DNA from 3 places in the Caballeronia sp. GAWG1-5s-s genome. Region 2 is predicted to be linked to each of the others. Evidence: riboswitches for the same ligand, from Rfam matches in the RefSeq annotation. Region 2 holds a riboswitch; each other region holds the start of a gene.
The links. A riboswitch is a leader RNA that binds a small molecule or an ion and turns the genes downstream of it on or off. The one in region 2 is predicted to bind cobalamin.
Positions count from the first base shown of each region.

Region 1: another riboswitch for cobalamin. It lies ahead of cobG (precorrin-3B synthase); the one in region 2 lies ahead of NCR34_RS03890 (TonB-dependent receptor domain-containing protein).
Region 3: another riboswitch for cobalamin. It lies ahead of cobW (cobalamin biosynthesis protein CobW); the one in region 2 lies ahead of NCR34_RS03890 (TonB-dependent receptor domain-containing protein).

Region 1 covers NZ_JALQDC010000022.1:419,023-423,938, forward strand. The annotation lists gene cobJ (precorrin-3B C(17)-methyltransferase) at 1-69, opposite strand, end outside; gene NCR34_RS16210 (precorrin-2 C(20)-methyltransferase) at 66-794, opposite strand; gene NCR34_RS16215 (precorrin-8X methylmutase) at 791-1,417, opposite strand; gene cobG (precorrin-3B synthase) at 1,410-2,624, opposite strand; cobalamin riboswitch at 2,767-2,954, opposite strand; gene cbiE (precorrin-6y C5,15-methyltransferase (decarboxylating) subunit CbiE) at 3,039-4,247, shown strand; gene NCR34_RS16230 (cobalt-precorrin-5B (C(1))-methyltransferase) at 4,266-4,916, shown strand, end outside.
Region 2 covers NZ_JALQDC010000003.1:310,972-315,887, reverse strand. The annotation lists gene NCR34_RS03900 (ABC transporter ATP-binding protein) at 1-334, opposite strand, end outside; gene NCR34_RS03895 (FecCD family ABC transporter permease) at 331-1,329, opposite strand; gene NCR34_RS03890 (TonB-dependent receptor domain-containing protein) at 1,365-3,236, opposite strand; cobalamin riboswitch at 3,322-3,616, opposite strand; gene NCR34_RS03885 (ATPase) at 3,856-4,245, shown strand; gene NCR34_RS03880 (cell division protein ZapA) at 4,242-4,556, shown strand; RNA gene ssrS (6S RNA) at 4,661-4,843, shown strand.
Region 3 covers NZ_JALQDC010000022.1:408,627-413,542, reverse strand. The annotation lists gene cobN (cobaltochelatase subunit CobN) at 1-1,528, opposite strand, end outside; gene cobW (cobalamin biosynthesis protein CobW) at 1,533-2,612, opposite strand; cobalamin riboswitch at 2,738-2,988, opposite strand; cobalamin riboswitch at 3,044-3,291, shown strand; gene NCR34_RS16180 (cobalamin biosynthesis protein) at 3,308-3,736, shown strand; gene cobO (cob(I)yrinic acid a,c-diamide adenosyltransferase) at 3,745-4,347, shown strand; gene NCR34_RS16170 (cobyrinic acid a,c-diamide synthase CobB) at 4,352-4,916, shown strand, end outside.

The DNA.
Region 1 (4,916 bases), on a different contig from region 2:
AATGCGGCGCGCGACAGGAAGCGCGCTTTCGCCGAGCACGACGATCGCAATCGATGACGCCGCGTTCATGCCTGCCATTTCTTCCCCGGCACGACGAGCAGCGAGAAATAGGGCGACGCCATCGGGTCCACTTCATCGAGCGGCACGATTCGTTGATTCGCCATCGTCGCGCGCTCGACATAAAGCGCGCGCTTGTCCAACCCGAGATCGCTGAGCACGCGCCGCACTTTATCGAAGTTGCGGCCGAGCTTCATCACTACGGCTGCATCGGATGCTTCGAGCTTGCACTTCAACTCGTCTTCCGGCAGCACGCCGGACAGCACGCAGAGACTTTGATTGCGATAAACGAGGGGCACGCCGAGCACGGACACGCCGCCCAGCATCGAACATACGCCGGGCACGACATGCGCATCGAAACGTCCGGCGAGACGGTCGTGCAGATACATGTACGAGCCGTAGAAGAAGGGATCGCCTTCGCAGATCACGGCCACATCGCGGCCCGCTTCGAGATGATCCGCAATGGCGAGCGCGGCTTCGTCGTAGAACGCGCTGATGATCGTCTCGTAGCACAGCGGCGGTTCGAGCGCTTCGGTCGTCACTGGATAAACGAGCGGCAGGCGCGTCTGCGCGTCGTCGAGATGCGCTTCGATGATGCCGAACGCGTTGCCCTTCTTGCCCTTCGCGACGAAATACGTGACCACCGGCGCGGACTTCAGGAGCCGCAGCGCTTTCACGGTGATGAGTTCGGGGTCGCCCGGACCGACGCCGAGGCCATACAGGCGTCCGCTCATCATTCGTTCTCCGAAGCAAGTGCGTTGACTGCGGCGGCGGCCATCGCGCTGCCGCCGCGTCGTCCGTTCAATGCGACGAAGGGCACGCCGCGGCTGTCGGCTGTGAGCATCGCCTTCGATTCCGCCGCGCCGATGAAGCCGACCGGGAAGCCGAGAATGAGCGCGGGCTTCGGCGCGCCGGCATCGAGCATGTCGAGCAGATGAAAGAGCGCGGTAGGCGCGTTGCCTATCGCGACGACCGCGCCTTGCAAATGCGGCCGCCAGAGTTCGAGCGCAGCAGCAGAACGCGTGTTGCGCATGGCGCGGGCGCGCTCGGGCACGGACGGATCGCCGAGCGTGCAGATGATGCGGTTATCGGCCGGAAGACGCGCCTCGGTGATGCCGTGCGCGACCATGCGGGCATCGCAGAGTATCGGCGCGCCGGCTGCGAGGGCCGTGCGTCCCGCGTCGCCTGCGCCGGGAGAGAAGCGCAGATCGTCGACGATATCGACCATGCCGCACGCGTGAATCAGCCGTACGGCGAGCTTTTCGAGGTCGCGTGGTATCGCGCTCAGGTTTGCTTCGGCGCGAATCGTCGCGAAAGACTGGCGGTAAATCTCGGCGCCGTCGCGGATATAGTCAAGCATCGGCATGGCTCCGGGCGAGCCACGCGGCCGCCTCTTCGATAGATACGTTTGGTGCGACGAGGCGCGCGTCGACATGCAAGTCATAGCGTCCAGGCGACACCGCGATCAATGTGTTCGCGACGGGATGCGCGGCGGCGCACGAGCGTTCGCAGCCGCTTAGATGCACATCGTCGTGCATAGGCAGCAGCGCGGCGAGGCGGTGCGCGTCGGCTTTGGTATCAGCGCGACTCTTCGCGCAGCCCGACGAACCGGCGCACGCGATGAGACGCGCGAGCGGATGATCTGCGCGCGTGACGAGGCCGAGCGCGTTCATGCGGTCGCGCACGTGTTCAGCATGCTGCGGCATGACGCCGGGTACGAGCACGCCTTGCCAGGGCGTCATCAAGAGCCGGCCTTGCGCGTGTGTCGAAGCAAGATCGGCGAGCGCGTCGAGCGTGGCGGCGTCGAGCCGTCCGAGTTGCGTCTGCGCGCCGACATACCCGTGCCCGCCGTCCGGCATCGGATGCGCCCCGAAGCGCAGCGCGTCGTTGACCGGCGCGCGACGCCAGGCAGTGTCGATAGGATCGAACGAAAGCATCGCGAGAAAGCGCGTCACGCCGATTCGCGCGAGCAGGTCACGCATGCGATGTTCGTCGTTCGAAGCGAGCGCAACGAACGCGCGCAGCACCGCGATGACGAAGTCCGCGGCATGCTCGCGCGCGATGCTGCCGAGCGCGGGTGAGTCGTTCATACGATGCGGCATGGAGCCCGCGAAACCGAACGCGTAACGCCCGCCGTCGCCGAGCGCGGAAAGCCAGAGATCGTGCGAATGATCGAGCATCGCCAGCCGTTCGCCCCCGTCGACTTGCAGCGCGAACTTCGGCGACAACGCGTGCAGCGCGGCATCGGCCTGCATCGCGGTGACGATGGCGGCGGCAAGGCCGCGCGTGGCGTCGCTCGCGAGCGGACTCAGCATCACGTTGCGCAAGTCGTCGCCGCCGTCGGCTTGCGGACCGAGGCCCGCGTTCAGCGCGATATCGACGAGTTCCGCGTGGGCATCGGCGCGAATGCCGCGCAGTTGCAGATTCGCACGATTGGTCAGCTCGATGACGCCCGAGCCGCACCGTACGGCCGCGTGCGCGACGGCATGCGCCGCGTGCGCGTGGAGCTCGCCGCCGGCAAGGCGCAGGCGCGCGAGCCCGCCGTCGCGCGCCTGCACGATGCGCATGAGGCCGGGACAAGCCGAGGGCCGCGATGTCGGAAAAGAAGCGTTCAAAAGCGTGACCGGTGCGATTCTCGCTTCGGGCGATGCCACCGGTACACCCCGCCCGGACGGCGTCGCGCGAATAATGCGTGTAAAGCGTGCTGAGCGTGGAAAGCGTGAGTCGGCAGGTCTCTTGGCTGGCAGGTCTGCGCCCGCGCCGGCCTTCCCGGTATAAACCAGTGGCAGTGGAGCGCGGACTCGCTGCGTACAATTGCGGGGGCAGCCACAGTTTCGCTGTGTTCCCTGTTAGGCCCGCGGGTTGAACCGTTGGGCACCGACGTACCGATGTATTATGCCCGCTTTTATCGACCATCAGAACGCTTCGTGCAGGGCATCGTCGCATGAAGCGCGTCGCGAACCGCAAGGAGGGGACGCCCCATGTCGAGCTGGCTGACCGTGGTAGGCATCGGCGAGGACGGCTGGCAGGGCCTCAGCCGCGCGGCGCGGCGCGCGCTTGTCGAGGCCGGCGCGATTCACGGCGGCGAGCGTCATCTTGCGCTCTTGCCTGCGAGCATCGCTGCGCGCCGCGTGCCGTGGCCCAGCCCGTTTTCTCTCGATGCCGTGCTTGCCGAGCGCACGTGCGGCATGCCCGTATGCGTGCTCGCGAGCGGTGATCCCATGTTCTTCGGCGTCGGCGCGACGCTCGCTCGCGAGCTTTCCGTCGACGAGATGCGCGTGATTCCCGCGCCTTCGTCCCTGTCGCTCGCCGCTGCGCGTTTGCACTGGGCGTTGCAGGACGCGCGCTGCGTGTCGCTTGTCGGGCGGCCCGTTGCCTCGCTGCTCGCGCATGTGTTTCGCGGCGAGCGCCTGCTGGTCCTGAGCGCGGACGGCGCGACGCCCGCTGCGATCGCTTCGCTCTTGACGGCGCATGGATTCGGCCCGAGCCGCATGACCGTGTTCGAGCATCTCGGCGGCGCGAACGAACGCCGCATCGACGAGCGCGCGGACGACTGGCGCGAGCCATTCGTGGCGTCGCTCAATCTCGTCGCCATCGAATGCCGCACGCATGCGGGTCATGCCGGTCCGCCGCTCACGCCCGGCCTGCCCGACGACGCCTATCGTCACGACGGCCAGTTGACCAAGCGCGATGTGCGCGCCGTCACGCTCGCGCGCCTTGCGCCGCAGCCGCGCGAACTGCTGTGGGATGTGGGCGCGGGCTGCGGGTCGATCGGCATCGAATGGATGCGCGCGCATGTGTCCTGCCGTGCCATCGCCATCGAAGCGAACGAGGGCCGGCAGCGTTTGATCGAACATAACCGCGATGCGCTCGGCGTCCCCGCGCTCCAGCTCGTCAAGGGCGAAGCGCCAGCGGCGCTCGCGGGCCTTCCCGCGCCCGACGTCGTGTTCATCGGCGGCGGCGTGACCGTGCCGGGCGTGCTCGATACGTGCTGGTCGCGACTGCGTCAGGGCGGGCGGCTCATTGCGAACGCGGTCACGCTGCAGAGCGAAGCCGCGCTCGTCGACTGGCGCGCGCGGCATGGCGGTGAACTCGTGCGCATCGGTGTCGCGCATGCGGAACCGCTCGGCGGCTTCGATACCTGGCGGCAAGCGTTGCCCATCACGCTGCTCTGCGCGAGCAAGCCTTGACCGCATTCGACGCTCATCATGCGTGACGAGACATCGGAACAACCCGCGCCGCTCAGAAGCGGCTACACGACCGGAAGCTGCGCGACCGCGACGAGTCTCGCAGCCGCGCGTCTGTTGCTGACCGGGCAGATGAGCGATCGCGCGGAGATCGTGTTGCCCAAGGGCCAGCGCGTCACGATGAAGCTCGAATTCTGCCGCTTGATCGACGGCATGCGCGATGCAGCGGAAGCGGGCGTCATCAAGGATGCAGGCGACGATCCGGACGTGACGCATGGCGCGCTGGTGTTCGCGCGCGTGCGTCTCTCGGCGGATAAGGGCGTGCGCTTTCACGCCGGGCCGGGCGTGGGCACGGTGACGCGGGCGGGCCTCGCGCTCGCCATCGGCGAGCCGGCCATCAACCCTGTTCCGCGCAAGATGATGACCGAGCATCTCCTCGCGCTCGCGCCGCTCGCGGACTATGCGGGCGGCTTCGATGTGACGATAGGCGTCGAGCATGGCGAAGCGCTCGCGCAAAAGACGATGAACCCGCGGCTCGGCATCGTGGGCGGCTTGTCGATTCTCGGCACCACCGGCATCGTCCGGCCGTTTTCTTGTTCGGCGTATATCGCCTCCATTCATCAGGGCATCGACGTGGCCCGCGCGAACGGCGTGCGGCATATCGCGGCCTGC
Region 2 (4,916 bases):
CCCAGCCCCAGCCCGTCAGATACGGAAAGCGGTTGAGCAGCACGGTGTCGAGCACGGTCGCGCTGAAGGCGTCGTGCGTGCTTTGCGGCATCAGCGCGCGTTCGCGGGCGAGGTCCGCCGCGCGCCATGACGCGAGCGCGCGGCCGCCGAGCGTGATCGCGCCAGATGCCGGCTTCGCGAGTCCCGCCAGCACGCTGATGAGCGTGGTCTTGCCCGCGCCGTTCGGCCCTGCGATACACCATACTTCGCCCGCCGCGATGATCGCAGAAAGGCCATCGACGAGCGTTCGGGCGCCCGCGCGCAAGACGAGATTGTCGATCGAGAGCGGCTTCATCGCGACCTTCGCAGCAGCATCCACAGGAACATGGGCACGCCGATCAGCGCCGTGACAACGCCCACCGGCAACTGCGCCGGCGCGATGACCGTGCGCGCGGCGAGGTCCGCGCTCATCACGGCGAGCCCGCCCGCGAGCGCGGCGGCCGGCACGAGCATGCGCTGGTCGTTGCCGAACGCGAGCCGCAGCAGATGCGGCACCACGAGCCCGACGAAGCCGATGGTCCCCGCCGTCGTGACGGCCGCCGCCGCCGCGAGCGATGCCACCAGATACACCCGCAGCCGCACGCGTTCCACCGGCACGCCGAGCGAACGCGCCGTGGCTTCGCCGCGCAGCAGCACGTTCAACTGCGGCGCGCACGGCACGATCAACGCGAGCGCCACGCCGAGCGCGAGCATCGCGGGCCACGGCGTCGATGCGCCGTTGAGGTCGCCGGTCAGCCAGAAGATCATGCCGCGCAGCCGGTTCTCCGGCGCCACGCTGAGTATCAGCGTGATGAGCGCGCCCCACCCCGCCGCGACCACGACGCCCGTGAGCAAGAGCCGTGGCGATGCGTCCTGTTCGCCGTGCCACACGTGCGTGCGCGCGAGTCCGAGCACCAGAACGATGGATGCGAGCGCGCCCGCGCACGCGGCGAGATCCACGCCCCACCACGGCATCGACGCGAGCATCGCGGAAAGCGCGAACGCCGCCGCGCCGCCGGATACACCGAGCACGTAGGGTTCAGCGAGCGGATTGCGCAGCAGCACTTGCAGCAGCGCCCCGGCGAGCGCGAGCAGCGCGCCCGACGCGAAGCCCGCGAGCGCGCGCGGCAATCGCAAATTCAGCACGATTTCGTCGGCGATATCGGGCGTGGCCGCATGCGCGTGCAGCAGCGCGGCGATGGCGCGCGATGGCGGCAGCGCGACGCTTCCGAGCGCGAGCGACGCCGCCAGCACGCCAAGGGCCGCCGCCGCGAGCGCGAGCCAGATCGCGGCGGCGCGGCCTGCGTGCATCGCCTTCATCGGGCGGCGCGCGTCAGCGGCGTGGCTCACGACGGATGCCAGCCGATCGTGACGTAAGCGCCGCGACGCGGCGTGTTGTACGAGTAAGCCAGTTCATAGTTGCGGTCGAACAGGTTGTCGATGCGCGCATTCACGTACCACGACTTCGTGATGTCGTATTGCGCCGAAAGATTGACGACGCCGTAGCCCGCGAGCGTCGAATCGTAGTCGCTGCGCGCGCCGCTCACGATCCATTCGCCGCCCACGCGCCAGCGCCCGATCGAGCGATGCGCCGACAGCGACGCGAAGCGCCTTGCGCGACGCGTGAGGTCTTCGTGATTCGTCTCGTCGACCGGATTCTGAAACGTCACACTCGCGCGCACGTCGGTTGCGCCCACGTGTCCCGCCCACGATCCCTCGACGCCCTGCACCTTCGCGCGCCCGACGTTCTGCGCGGTATAGAAGCCGCTGCTGTCGCCCACGTAGTCGATCAGATTCGAATAGCGCGTCTCGAACGCCGTCACGCGCACCACGCCGATCTGGTCCGATGCGTACTGCAACGCGGCCTCGGCCGAATGGCTGCGCTCCGGCTGTATCGACGGATTGCCGCTGAACGGATAGTAGAGATCGTCGAAGCTCGGCGCGCGAAACGCCGCCGCGTAGCTCGCGCTCGCGCGCCAGTGCGAATCGAAGTTGTACGCGTAGCCCAGATAGTAGCTGTTCGCGCTGCCGAAGTCGGAATACTGGTCGCGGCGCACGTTGGCCTGCACTTCACTCGGACCGAAGCGGCCGACATAGCCCGCGAAGACGGAGTTCACATGCCGGTCGGGCGCGCTGAACTGATCGGAGTCGAGCGACTGGTCGAGATGCTCGTAGCCGAACACGAGCTTATGCGCCTCGGTGAGCCGGAAGTCGTTCTGCCACAGATACTGATGATTCTCCGAGTCGAAGCGGCTCGTGTAGACGCCGTTGTGCTCGATATTCGCCCGGTCTTGCCCTTGCGCGACGGTGAAGTGCGTCGTCCAGTTGTCGGTCAGCTTGCCGTTCGCGAACACCGACGCCGAGCGCACGCGATCATGCGATTCGTTGAGATCGGTCGGCACGCCGTAGGGATCGTCGAAGCTGTTCACGCCGTTCGATTGCAGAAAGCGCACGCCTGCGTCCCACTTGTCGCTGAACTTGTGGCGCAGCGTCGCGGCGACGCTTTCGTTCAGATAACCGTTCGCGTTCGGATTCGCGGCGGGCGCGAGCGCGGGATCGATCGACGAGAAGCCGTCGGTCTTCTCGCGCGACACGTTCAGGCTGAACGTGGTGCGGCCCCCGGCATCGAGCGCGCCGTCGACGCCCGCCGACTGCCGCTGCGTGTGATAGCTGCCGTATTCGGCTTCGAAGTGAAAGCGCGGCGGATGTGCTTCGCCCTCCTTTGTGAAAATCTGCACGACGCCGCCGATCGCGTTGGACCCATACAGCGCCGACACGTTGCCGTTGACCACTTCCACGCGGCCGGTCTGATCGAGCATCAATTGCGACAACTGGGCCGCGCCCAGAGAGACGGATTCGACGCGCACGCCGTCGATCAGCACCAGCGATTGCGTCGACGACGCGCCGCGTATGAAGACGCCCGAGGTTGCGCCCGGCCCGCCGTTGCGCGTGATCTGCACGCCGGGCGCAAGCGCGATGAGCCCGAGCACATCGTTTGCATTGCTGTCGGCGATGTCTTGCGCGTCGAAGAGCGTCGCCTGCGGGATGGAATCGGCGAGCGGTTGCGCGCCGCGCGTCGCCGTGACGACGACGGGCGCGAGCGTCTGCGACGGAGAATCGGAATCGGCGTGCGCGGCCTGGACAAGCGGCGCACTCGCGGCGGCGCACATCACGACGCGCGCCGCGCGACGAATGAGGCCGGACGAAGGCAAAAGCATGTGTGGAGCGTTCCCGTTGGAGACTGGCGCGTGCCCCGCTCCCCGCGAGGTCTGTGCGCGACGCACGCGCCGTCTTGCAAAGCATCGGCGCGCTGGACGATTGGCCGGTATCCGGGCTGGCGACGCATCGTCCCGCCTTCCCGCGCTTCGAAGCGCAGTGGCGCCGACACGTTTCTTGCAGTCGCGTCTCGGATGGCAAACGACCACGGAGCAACAAGAAGAAACGCGCGAGGGACGACTTGCAACTTGCGTTGCGGTCGCTTACCGTTGCGGGGGCAGCACAGGTTGGCGAGCCGCGCGAGGCGAGACAACGCTTCCTGTTTCCCGTTTGACTGCGCCGCAAGAAAGGCGGCGCGAGCACCAAAAGTGCGGCAAGTGTAGGAGCGCGCATGGGGGCCGTCAAGAAGGCGCGCGCCCCGTCATCGCGAGGCTTGAGCGACGAGCGAGCAACGAGCAAGCGTCGTCAGCCACGCATCCGAGTGCGTCACGCGCGGCCATTCCGCACATGAATACGCGGCGATGCGCGCAAGATCGCGTGTTGTTACGTCTCGAAACGAGACAATTATCGGAAGCACCGTTGAACCGCGCTAAAATGCCAGGTCTTTAGAGGACGCAGCACATGCTCAACGAACTCGAATCACTGTCAGGGAACATCGGCCGGCTGATCAAGATCAGCGAGCGCCACAATCAGGCGCGTCTCGCGCTCGAAGCACAAATCGAACAGCTGCGCGCCGATTACGCCAGCGTTCAGGCCGAACTCGCGCAGGTTCGCCACGAGCGCGACACGCTGCAAGGCGAACGCGATTCGCTGTCCGCGAAGATCGACGACGCGCAAGTGCGCCTCAACGCGATCCTCGAAAAACTGCCGCGCGGCAAAGCGCATCATGCCGAGAGCGACAATCAGCTCGATCTTCTGAACGCCGAATCCAGCGCGTCGCGCGAAGCGCAGCACGAACATGCGCACGCGGAAGAAGTGCACGGCGAGCAACATCAAGGAGAGAAGGCATGACGACCACGCAGATCGAAGTATCCATTCTCGGCCAGCAGTATCGTCTCGCGTGCTCGCCGGAAACCGAGGCCGCGCTGCGCGAAGCCGTGGCCCGCGTGGATGCCGAAATGAACAAGGTGCGCAACGCAAGCAGCGTGCGCGGAACGGACCGTATTGCCGTCATGGCCGCGCTTTCGCTCGCGTCCGAATTACTGAAGCTGCAGGAAAGCGTGCGCCACGGCGAAGCATTTCCGGCCGAGGAAATCCGCCGCACCATGCATTCGATGAACGAGCAGCTCGGCGCTGTCATTGCGCAATATGAAGCGCACTGACGGTCATGCGCTGATCTAATCAGCGTCGCGATATCCATCAAAAAAAGATACCGCGAGAAACGCAGGCAAGGGCTGCAAGGACCAAACGTTTGGTGTACAGTGAGGTTTCCCTGCCTGGTACGCCAAGGTCATATATTCCTTGAACCAATGCTACATTGGCACGGTTGCGGAACGTTGCAGCACGGGCGCGCGCGTCACTCTGTCTGATGTACCCGAAGTGTTGCTTACCGCGACCAATCTTGAACCCAGGTTCAGGATGCCGGCCTAGCGGCTGAGGCGGGGACCTTATTTCTGGAAGCACGAACGGCATCGGTTCTTACCGGTGCCGTTTTCATTTGCATCGCCCGAAACCGCACGCAC
Region 3 (4,916 bases), on a different contig from region 2:
ACGGCTGAATGCCGACGAACACTTCGCCGCAGCGATAGCCCGCGATCATGAAGCGGCCGCGCCTCAATGTCGGATCGTCTTGCGGCGCGCCCCAGGTCTTTTCGAGCGCGGCGCGCGCATCGGCGGGCAACGCGCGATAAGCGTCGAGATAGTCGTCGAGCGAAAGGCTTTGCAACGCCGGTCGCATATCGCGAACCACGGGATCGTTCGTCACGCCTTGCGTCAATGCGGCGATGAGCGCGTCGCCGCTCTCCGGCAATTCGCCCACGCGATAGCCTTCGCGGGCGAGCATCGACAGGATGCCGACCGCGGATGCCGGCGTATCGAGCCCCACGCCGTTTCCGATGCGCCCTTCGCTCGCCGGATAGTTCGCGAGCACGAGCGCGATGCGTTTCTCGTGGTTAGGCGTATGCCGCAGCTTGCACCAGCGGCGGCTCAACTCGGCGACGAAGCGCACGCGTTCGGCATCCGCCTGATAACGGACCACGTCCACTTGCGTCTGCGCGCAGTGATACGCGAGTCCCTTGAAGCTGACCGCGCGCGTGATGATGCGGCCATCGACCTCGGGCAGCGCGACATGCATCGCTACATCGCGCGAATTGAGGCCGTGGTTGTCCTTTTCCCAGTCTTCGCGATTGCCGCCGCTCAGTATCACTTGCAGCACGGGCGCATCGCCGGCAATGTCGAAGTCTTCGCTTTCGCCGATCACGCTTGCCGCAAACGCAGTCGTGTTCAATACGAGCGATGCGCGATGCTCCATGCACAAGCGCGCGATCACTTCACGGCTCACGCTTTCCTTGAGGGAAGCGATCGCAATGGGCAGCGGATTCAGCCCTTCCTTTTCAAGCGCTTCGATGAGCGCATCGAATACAGCGGTGTTGCCCGCTTGCAGATGCGCGCGATAAAACAGGATCGCGACCACGGGCGCGCCTTCGGTCCATCGCGCGCGCCAGTCGTCGATTGTGGCGATGTCGCGCTCGGGATGATAGATGGCCACGGCAGGCAGCGGACGCGGCGCTTGCGGCGCGCGACCGAAGCCGAATGCGCGATGACCGATCGCGCGCAGGAATTCCTCGGCATTTCCCGCGCCGCCTTCGCGCAGATAGCGCGACAACTCGCGGCAGAACGCGGCATCCGCGGTACTTTTGCTGATCAGATTCGGGTCTTCGGTGAGATCGCCCGAGAACATGGCGAGCATCTGCTTCTCGCGCTCGGCGAGCGCCACGATTCGCTCGATGCCATAAGGCCAGTACGATTCACCGCCGAGATGATCGACGATGACGACGCGCGCATGACGCAATACATCGTCGACATAGAAGTCGACCGATGCGGGCTGGCGCAGAAACGATTGATTCGCGAGCCGCACCTCGGGAAAGCCCGGCTCAAGACGTGGAAACACGCTTGCAAGCAGCGCGAGCGTGGTATCGGCCGAACTCAGTACGACGATCGGCGCGCGCGTCTGCTCGATACGCATGACGCCTGCCGCGTCATCGACGAAACCTCCGGGCGTCGTGCGTAAAAGATGCATCGCGTCAGGCCTGCGCGAGCGCGTTCGCCAGCGCCGCGTTCAACGCTGCTTGCAAGGTTTGACGATCGAGGTCTTCTCCGATCAGCACAAAGCGGCTCGCGGCTTCGCCTTCGTTCCAGCGCCGGTCGAAATAGCTGTCGAAACGCCGGCCCACGCCTTGCACCACGAGACGCATGCCCGCGCCCGGCAGCGCGGCGAACCCTTTCACGCGATAAATCGTGTGGCTCTCCACGAGCGCCTGCAACGCCGCAATGGCCTGTTCGCGCGATTCCACTTGTGCTTCGACGACGACCGAATCGAATTCGTCATGGTGATGGTCCACGTGGCCTTCATCGTCGGCAGAACCGTGATGATCGTGGCGAAGATGAATGCTGTCCTCGGACGCCGATTGCAGACCGAGCAGCGCATGCAGATCGAGCTTGCCCATTTGCGCGGGCACGACCTTCACTTGCGGCGGAATCTCGGGCCGCACGACCGCTTCCACGCGGCGCAGTGCATCCGCGTCCATGAGGTCGGTCTTGTTGACGATCACGAGATCAGCCGAGGACAGTTGATCTTCGAACAGCTCGTGCAGCGGCGATTCGTGATCGAGATTCGGATCGGCCTTGCGTTGCGCATCGACCGCTGCGGGGTTCGCGGCGAACTGTCCGCTTGCGGCGGCAGGGCCATCGACCACCGTGATGACGGCATCCACCGTGAAGGCATTCTTGATCGACGGCCAGTTGAATGCCTGCACGAGCGGCTTGGGCAACGCGAGGCCCGACGTCTCGATCAACACATGATCGATGCGCTCGCGGCGTTCCAGCAACTGCTCCATCACCGGATAGAACTCTTCCTGCACCGTGCAACACAGGCACCCGTTAGCGAGTTCATAGAGGTTGCGCTCGGAGGACCCAGCTTCGTCGTCGCAACCGATGCCGCAACCCTTCAGGATTTCCCCGTCTATGCCGAGCTCACCGAATTCGTTCACGATGACAGCAAGGCGCAAGCCCTGCGCAGTCGACATGATGTGGCGCATCAAGGTGGTCTTGCCGCTGCCGAGAAAGCCGGTCACGACCGTGACGGGTATCTTGCGGGTTTGCATCGTCGCTCCGTGGCTCGTGTGTGCGTGCGTCGTGCGTGCGTCGCGCGAGGAAGGTATCGCCGGCGAGATCTGCGGGAAAAGCGCACGACTGATGGATCATGGACCATGCCGCATCCCCGCGGCGTGGGCCCTGCGAAAGTCTGGCCGGTATCCGGGCTTGGGACCTCGTTGCGCAGCCTTCCTGCCGTGTACCGGCAGTGGCTTCGTGCGCAACGCGCGATATCGTACTCGCCGATACCGCCGGTCGCTTACCGTTGCGGGGGCAGCGCAGGTTGGCGCGCGTCCGTTCGCATGATGGACCGAAGCGCTTCCTGCTTCCCGTTTAACTGCGTGCGAAAGAAGCTCGCACGCGGGCACCAGAACTGCGTGAAGTCTAGGCTGCCTGGGAAAGAGCGTCAAGGAAAGCGCCGCCGAAAAGCGGGGGCATGTGGTATCGTTGGCGCGCGACTGGTGCTCGCGCGTTCACACGAAACGCGCAGTTAAACGGGAAACAGGAAGCGGCGTCTTCACGATCATGCAAGCGCTCGCCAACCTGTGCTGTCCCCGCAACGGTACGCGACCGGCGGTATCGGCTTGCACGATATCGCGCATGGCGCACACGGCCACTGCCCGTTCACGGTGGGAAGGCTGCGCGATGACGGCCGCAAGCCCGGATACCGGCCAGCGCAGGGGACGAAGCGTATCGCGCCATCACGATGCCTTCGCCGAACGCCGCCATCCGCGAGGGACGCATGCGCGGCGCACGCATTCCGTCCATTCGTTCGATGATGCTTCCTTGCGTGAGCCGGCGCTATCTCGCGGTCGGCATCGGCTGCAAACGCGGCGTCAGCGCCGATGCGATAGAAGCGGCCGTGCTTCGTGCGCTTCAAGCAGCGGAACTTACGTTCGCGCAGATCGCGGTGGTCGCGAGCATCGACATTAAACACGACGAAGCCGGCTTGCGTGTCTTCTGCGAGCGTCATGCCCTGCCATTGCGCCTTTATCGCGCGGACGAGCTCGCGCACATGCCCGCCGAGGGCGTGTGCGAGCCTAGCGCGCTGCTCGCAAGCGAGGGCGGAGAGCTTGTGGTGCCGAAGATGATCGACGGTCACGTGACCGTCGCCATAGCAACGAAGAAAGCCTGAAAGAGCCCATGAAAACCGATACGGAATCGCATCTGCGCATGACGCAGCGTCGCAAGGAAGGCCACGAAAAGAAGCAGGCCGCCGCCGATCACGAGAAGGGTCTCCTGATCGTCAACACAGGCAATGGCAAGGGCAAGACCACGGCCGCTTTCGGCATGGCGGTGCGCGTGCTCGGGCACGGCATGAAGCTCGGCGTCGTTCAGTTCATCAAAGGCGCACTGCATACGTCTGAGCGCGACTTTCTGAGCGCGGTCGCCAACTGCGATTTCGTGACGATGGGCGACGGCTATACATGGAACACGCAAAACCGCGAGGCCGACATGGCGACCGCGCGCAAAGGCTGGAACGAAGCGCGGCGCATGATCCAGAGCGGCGAATATCAGATGGTCGTGCTCGATGAGCTCAACACCGTGCTCAAGTACGAGTACTTGCCGCTCGACGAAGTGCTCGATGTGTTGAAGGCGCGTCCCGCGATGCTGCATGTCGTCGTGACCGGCCGTCATGCGCCGGATGCGCTGGTCGAACTGGCGGACCTCGTCACGGAGATGCGGCTCGTGAAGCATCCGTATCGCGAGCAGGGCGTCAAGGCGCAACCTGGCGTCGAGTACTGAACTCATGCCCTCCTGCCCCGCACTCTTCATCGGCGCGAGCGCGTCGCATCAAGGCAAGACCACGGTGACGGCCGCGCTTGCGCGTCATCATGCGCGGCGTGGCCTGCGCGTGCGCGTCTTCAAGACCGGTCCCGATTTTCTCGATCCGATGATTCTCGAACGCGCATGCGGATCGCCCGTCTATTCGCTGCATCTGTCGATGGTCGGTCTCGACGCATGCCGCGTGTTGCTCGCAGAGGCCGCGCGCGAAGCCGATCTGATTTTGATCGAAGGCGTCATGGGTCTCTTCGACGGTACGCCGAGCAGCGCCGACCTCGCTGCCGCGTTCAACGTGCCGGTGCTCGCGGTGATCGGCGCGCATGGCATGGCGCAAACGTTCGGCGCGGTGGCGTTCGGACTGGCGCGTTATCGCGCGGACGTCCCGTTTTATGGCGTGCTCGCCAACCGCGTCGCATCGGCGCGGCATGCGCAGATGTTGGCCGAAGCCATCCCCGATGGACTGCGCTATTGCGGGCATCTTTGCAATGCAGAGGACATCGCGCTGCCCGAGCGTCACCTGGGCTTGACGC